2 linked regions of the Archangium violaceum genome follow. The protein of the gene in region 1 interacts with the protein of each later gene in a pairwise test. Links are inferred from orthologs where the notes say so. Each region holds a gene or a part of one and is shown on either strand. Other genes may lie near its edges.

Region 1 (3,229 bases):
CTCAACAAGGTGTCGAGCAACTTCATCGCCGAGACGCTCCTCAAGACGATGGGGGCCGAGGCGCGTGGGGTGCCGGGCACCTTCGCCAAGGGCATCGACGTGGTGGAGGACTTCCTCTCGCGCGAGGTGGGCATCCCCCGCGGCACGTACGTGATGAAGAACGGCAGCGGCCTCAACGACGCCAACCGCTTCTCCGCCACGCAGCTGGACCGCGTCCTCCGCTACATGTACGACCGCTTCCCGCTGGCGCCCGAGTACCTGTCCTCGCTGGGCATCGCCGGCAAGGACGGCACGCTCAGGTACCGCTTCGACGGGACCGAGGCCGTGGGCCGGCTGCGCGCCAAGACGGGCACGCTGGAGAACGTGTCGGCCCTCAGCGGCTACGTGCAGGCGGCGGGCGGGGAGAAGTTCATCTTCTCCATGATGGTGAATGACTACCCGGGCCGCTCCGGGCCGGTGGTGCGCGGACTGGACTCGCTGGGCGCGGCGGTGGCCTCGGTGGGCTCCACGATGGGCCCGGGGCGCACGGTGGCGGAGCTGGCCAGCGAGGAGAAGTCGAGCACCCCCATGGCCGAGGTGACGAGCCGGGTGAAGACGTACCTGGCGCTGGGCAGTCAGCGCGACGCGCGCAACATCGGCTTCCTGCGCACGGCGTGGCGCAGCGAGCGCGACCCGGCGGTGCGGGCGGTGGTGGCCGAGAGCCTCTACCAGTCCAACCCGCAGGACTACCTCGGGGTGCGCACGCTGCTGGACAGCTACTCGGCGGGCACGGATGTGTACGGCCGGCTGCGCTCGGTGGCGCGTGAGCTGTCGGTGGAGGTGCCCGGCCTGGGCTCCATGGTGGAGCTGGCCGCCAGCGGCAACGCCGAGGCGCTCGCGCGCATCATCGAACTGGCCGGAGCGTCCTCGGGTGACGCCGCCTCCGAGTCCGAGATGGTCGAGGGTCTGGGCGCGGTGGCTCGCACCGCCCCGGAGGAGCTGGTGCAGGCGATGAGGACGGCCTCCGCCAGGGACCGCGAGGCGACCACCACGCTGTTGGCGCGTGGGCTCGTCCAGGCGGGAGAAGCCGAGCACCCCTTCTGGAAGGCGCTGCGCAAGAGCCTGGGCTCCACCGACACCAGGCTGGCGGAGTTCTCCCGCACGCTGGAGGGCACGCTGTCACGCAAGGTGGCCGAGGAGAAGGCGCCCAGGCCCCTGGTGCCCGTGCAGATCGTGGCCCCGGCGGTCTCCACGCCCATCGGCCCCACCTCCGCCGAGCGCACGGCGGAGACCCGCCCGGGCGGGTGAGCCCCTGAGCGCCCGCTCGAGGGGTCTCCCTGCGGACAGTTGACGCATGACCGGGTGAATCCCTGTTCAGGTGGGGACTCACCCGGTATGCTATAGGGCGAGTCCGGTGGTGGGCCCGGTGGCCTGCCCCGGACGCATGTGACTGGCCCGTGGTGGGCCGGTCCTCGTGGAGAAAGGACACGTCGTCATGGCTGGAGGAGTCAACAAGGTCATCCTCATCGGCAACCTCGGCGCGGACCCGGAGGTGCGCTTCACCCCGGGTGGCCAGGCGGTCGCCAACTTCCGCATCGCGACCAGCGATACCTGGACCGACAAGAACGGCCAGAAGCAGGAGCGCACGGAGTGGCACCGCATCGTCGTGTGGGGGAAGCTCGCGGAGCTCTGCGGCGAGTACCTGAAGAAGGGCCGCCAGTGCTACGTCGAGGGTCGCCTGCAGACGCGCGAGTGGACGGACAAGGAGAACAGGAAGAACTACACCACCGAGGTGGTGGCCAACGCGGTGACCTTCCTGGGCGGCCGTGACGGCGCCGGAGCGGGCGGCGGCGGTGGCGGTGGTGGCCGCGGCTACTCGCAGCAGCGCGGCGGGGGCCAGCAGCAGGGCGGCGGCGGGTACGACGACTACGGCCCTCCCCCGATGGGCATGGACGAGGGCGGTGGCGGTGGCAACGGCGGCGGGGACGACGACATCCCGTTCTAGGCCGTGCCGCTCCCTCCCGAGCGCATGAAGTGAAAACGAAACGGCCGCTCCCGGGAGACCGGGGCGGCCGTTGTCGTTGTGGGCCTCGAAGGGCGCCGCGCTCAGTGCATGCCGCCGCGCAGCCGGACGATCTCCTCGCGGGCGCGGATGATCTCTTCGGTGCCACCGGCCTGGTACAGCGCGAAGATGGCGCCCCAACCCATGGCCAGCAGCACCAGGAAGATGACGATGGACCAGGGCTCGAAGCGGCGCATGGAGCGCTCGGTGGCCAGCAGACCCCAGCCCATGGCGAAGCCCTGCAGGCCGTTGGCGAGGTGGTACGCCGTGCCCAGCACGCCCAGCAGGTAGACCATGATGGTGGGCGCGTGCCAGTGCATCTCGTAGGCGATGGCCGCGAAGGGCTCCGCCTGGCCGTGAATCAGCCGCGGTTGGAGGAAGGCCAGCCAGATGTGGGCGCCCAGGAAGGCGAGCACGCCCAGGCCGGCCACGCGCTGAACGATGTACTTGAGGTTGCCGTAGTACGGGTAGGCGAGGTTGTTCGGCTTGAAGCTGAACATGCGCACCAGGCCCCAGCCGGTGTGGAACAGCAGGGGCAGCATCACGATGAGGAACGTGAGGGCCTGGGCGTACGGGTGCTTGTACTGGGTGACCGCCGTCTGCCAGGCCGCGCCCCCGTAGAAGGCGGCGAGGTTGTCCCACAGGTGGTTCACCACCCAGATGCTCAGCGGCACCACGGCGAGGAACGAGCCCAGACGGGACTGGAGGAGCGGCGTCTTCTGGGAAATGGCGGCAGGAGCGGTAGCGGCTTGGGTGCTCATCGGTACTCCGGACATCGCGCGGATGGGGGCCGCGTCGAGTGACAGACGGACGGACGGACAGGGGGTTATAGCCCGTCCCAGGCGTGGGTAGGACTTTCTGCCATCAGGAAACGGAGCCGGAGCACATGGAGGTATCAGCCCGGGTGATGCGTCCCCGTAGGGCCCGCCCCGTCGGCCACGCCCCGGGCAGGGGAGCCCCGGGTCTCATTGTCATTGGCGAGCGGCTCGCGGGTGGGCACGCTAGTTCCAGACCTTATGGCTGATGAACTCGTCAGTGGATTGTTGAAGGAAACCGACCTGCGCGTGGTGCTCGTCACCGCCACGGAGCTCGCCCGGAAGGCGCGCGAGCTGCACCGCTCCGCGACGGCCTCGGCCTCGCTCATGGCGCAGGGCCTCTCGGCGGGCGCCCTGCTCGCCTCCCTGCAGA
Region 2 (3,271 bases), 5.1 Mb from region 1 along the record:
CGAAGTGGAGTTCGCGAGGAACAACAAGAGCAGGATGGTCTTGTTCGTCCTTCATTCCATCCAGATGAGCGAAGATCAGGGCGAGCCCCTGGGCGGGGTGCAAACCGTGTTCTGGCCCTGGGATGTGGATGGCGGCACTCTTGCTCCCATTCAGTACGTCTACGGGCTTCCGTAACAATTCCTGGGAATGTGGTTGTCCAGTTTCCGACCCGTGTTGATGGCCACGGGATGCATGTGAGCCTCTCGCCCCACTATGGGTGAGTCCCTGTGCGCCCGCGGTGGGAAGCGCGGTCGGAAACTACCGGTGTCAGTGGCCGCCGCTACAGTGGTCCCCAGTCGCCGTGAGCCCCTCGAACCTCGCCTCAGTCGCCGTTGGCCGTCCCGTCCGGGGCGAGTTCACCTATGTCGTCCCCGACGGCCTCTCCGGGCGTCTGTCGCCGGGCCAGCGCATCCTCGTGCCCTTCGGCAGCAGCATGTCGCTCGGCTTCTTCCTCGGGCCGGCCGCGCCTCCTCCCGATGGCGAGAGCGTCAAGCTCAAGCCCATCATGAAGGTGCTCGAGGACTCGCCGTCGCTCCCGCCGGATCTCATCGCGCTCCTGCGCTTCGCCGCCGAGCATTACCGCTACCCGCTCGGCGAGGTCATCAAGAGCGCGCTGCCTCCCGGGCTCACCAAGGCCGAGGAGGAGAAGGAGGCGAAGCCGGACGTGCAGGAGTTCGCCGTGGCGCTCGTCGCCGAGGCCCCCGCCGTCCTCCGCCGCGCCCCCGCTCAGTCCGCCGCGCTGGCCTATCTCCTCGCCGTGGGAGGCCGCGCCCCCATCGAGGAGGTGGCCCACGCCATCCCCGGCGCGCGCGAGACGCTGCGCAAGCTCGTCGAGCGGGGCTTCGTCCGCATCGACGAGGAGGTCATCGCCCCGGGCGTGAAGGAGGGGCTCGCTCAAGGCCGTCCCGAGAAGCTCACCCCCGAGCAGGCCGCCGCGGTGCTGGAGCTCCACTCGGCCATCGACGCCGGGGGCTTCCAGCCCTTCCTCCTCCACGGTGTCACCGGCAGCGGCAAGACCGAGGTGTACCTGCGCGCCGTGGAGCGGAACCTCGAGCGGGGCAGGGGCAGCCTCATCCTGGTGCCGGAGATCGCCCTCACGCCGCAGCTCGTGGGCCGCTTCCGCAGCCGCTTCGGCGGTGACGTGGCCGTGCTGCACTCGGCCCTCAAGGACCGCGAGCGCCTCTTCCACTGGCAGGCCCTGCGCAAGGGCACGGTGCGCATCGCCGTGGGCGTGCGCTCGGCGGTGTTCGCCCCCGTGGAGAACCTCGGCCTTGTCGTGGTGGACGAGGAGCATGATCCCTCCTTCAAGCAGGAGGACAAGCTGCGCTACCAGGCGCGCGACCTGGCCGTGGTGCGTGCCAAGCAGGCCGGGGCCGTGGTGGTGCTCGGCTCGGCTACGCCCTCGCTGGAGACGCTCGAGAACACCCGCCGCGGTCGCTACCGCAAGCTGGAGCTCAAGAACCGCGTCGATGACCGGCCCATGCCCACCATCGAGCTGGTGGATCTGCGCCAGGAGCGCCCCCGCGAGCCGCTCGTGCAGGAGGAGGCGCCCATCCTCTCCGCGCCACTGCTCGACGCCATGGCGGAGACCATCGGGCGCGGCCAGCAGGTCATCCTCTTCCTCAACCGCCGCGGCCACAGCACCTTCCTCATCTGCGAGGTGTGCGGCACCTCGGTGAAGTGCTCCGATTGCGACGTGTGCCTCACCTACCACCGCTCGCAGAACCGGCTGGTGTGCCACTACTGCGGCGTGGCCCACCCCGTGCCCGAGCACTGCCGCGAGTGCACCGGGCCGCTGCTCAAGATGGGCATTGGCACCGAGCGCGTGGAGGCCGAGGTCGCCGAGCGGATTCCCCAGGCCCGCGTGGCCCGGCTCGACAGGGACTCGGCCTCCAGCGCCGAGCGCCTCACGGAGATGCTCGCGTCCTTCGCCCGCCGGGAGATCGACGTCCTGGTGGGCACGCAGATGGTGGCCAAGGGACACGACTTCCCCGGGGTGACGCTGGTGTGCGTGGTGATGGCGGACACCTCGCTGGCCATCCCCGACTTCCGCGCCTCCGAGCGCACCTTCCATCTCCTCACCCAGGTGGCCGGCCGCGCCGGACGCGGGAAGGATCCGGGGCGGGTGCTCGTGCAGACGTACAACCCAGAGGCGGATCCGGTGAAGCGCGTGCTCACCCACGACTTCGACGGCTTCTCCGAGCGGGAGCTGGAGCGGCGCAAGGTGCTCGCCTGGCCGCCCTACACGCGCATGGCGGCGGTGCGGCTCGAGGGCGAGAGCGCCGAGCAGACCGCCAGCGTGGCCCGGTTCCTCGGGGACTTCATCGGCCGCAACATGCCCCCGGCCTCGTGGGGCGTGCGTCTGCTGGGGCCGGCCATCGCCCCCATCTCGCGCATCCGGGGTCGCACCCGGTGGCAGTTGCTCCTCAAGGCCCCTACCCACGCGGCGCTCGCCCCGTTGCTCGCCCGCCTGGAGGCGAAGCTGGTCGACATTCCGTCCGCCGTGCGTGTCACGATCGACGTGGATCCAGCGGCCATGCTGTAGACTCGCCCCCGATTTCCAATGGCCGAATCGGTCCTCCTCGTACACGACGACATCGCCACCATCGCCACCGTGCGCCGCCTGCTCGCGCGCGAGGGCTATGAGGTCATTCTCGCTACCTCCGTGGCGGACGCCCTCATCGCCTTTGGCCATCACCTGCCCGTGCTCATCATCCTGGCACCGGGGGTGGAGAGTGGTCGCGGCCACCTCGTCCTGGAGGAACTGGGGCTGCACCCGGACATGCGGCTCGCGCGCGTGCTGCTGCTTGGCGAGCCCGTCCCCGGCAGCGCAGCCCCGGTGGCTCCGCTGCCCCTGGATGGCTCCGGCTTCATGGAGCAGGTGGCCGCGGTCATCAACTCGCCCGCGGGCCCGGAGGCCTGGTACGCGGTGAAGGACGAGGTGGAACCTCCGGCTCCCGAGCCGGTCCCCGCGCGCTCCGGGCCGCCGGGGCTCGTCCAGAAGTCCTCCGTGTCCAGCCGCAACGCCGCGTTGGAGCACGCGCTCTTCGATGATCTGCCCAAGCCCGAAGGGGCCCGGCAGTCCCCGTCCTCCCTGGATGCGGAGGATCTGTTCTCCCAGACGGAGCAGGCGGTGGTCACGGCCGAGATCCCGAGGGTTCCGGGGCTGACCGAGCAGGATTCCGGGGACGAGGCGGAGTCGCTCTTCGGCGCGACGGAGCAGGCGGTGGT

The links.
Region 2: the proteins of JQX13_RS23680 (region 1) and priA interact in binary tests that used the Escherichia coli proteins (3 or more experiments, as listed by UniProt). The link is inferred for Archangium violaceum from one-to-one orthologs.

Annotation. Positions count from the first base shown.
Region 1 is NZ_CP069338.1:5,524,683-5,527,911, forward strand. What follows is about bases 309-3,229. They hold JQX13_RS23680 (single-stranded DNA-binding protein), read left to right. Parts: upstream 309-1,474; coding sequence 1,475-1,984; downstream 1,985-3,229. Other genes in these bases: dacB (D-alanyl-D-alanine carboxypeptidase/D-alanyl-D-alanine endopeptidase), read left to right, coding at 309-1,287; JQX13_RS23685 (succinate dehydrogenase), read right to left, coding at 2,086-2,802; JQX13_RS23690 (Hsp33 family molecular chaperone HslO), read left to right, coding at 3,058-3,229. In the rest of the region: more of dacB, read left to right, coding at 1-308. UniProt on the Escherichia coli protein: Plays an important role in DNA replication, recombination and repair. Binds to ssDNA and to an array of partner proteins to recruit them to their sites of action during DNA metabolism. Acts as a sliding platform that migrates on DNA via reptation.
Region 2 is NZ_CP069338.1:411,795-415,065, reverse strand. The notes cover bases 1-2,963. They hold priA (replication restart helicase PriA), read left to right. Parts: upstream 1-341; coding sequence 342-2,585; downstream 2,586-2,963. Other genes in these bases: JQX13_RS01750 (hypothetical protein), read left to right, coding at 2,604-2,963; JQX13_RS01760 (protein NO VEIN domain-containing protein), read left to right, coding at 1-175. In the rest of the region: more of JQX13_RS01750, read left to right, coding at 2,964-3,271.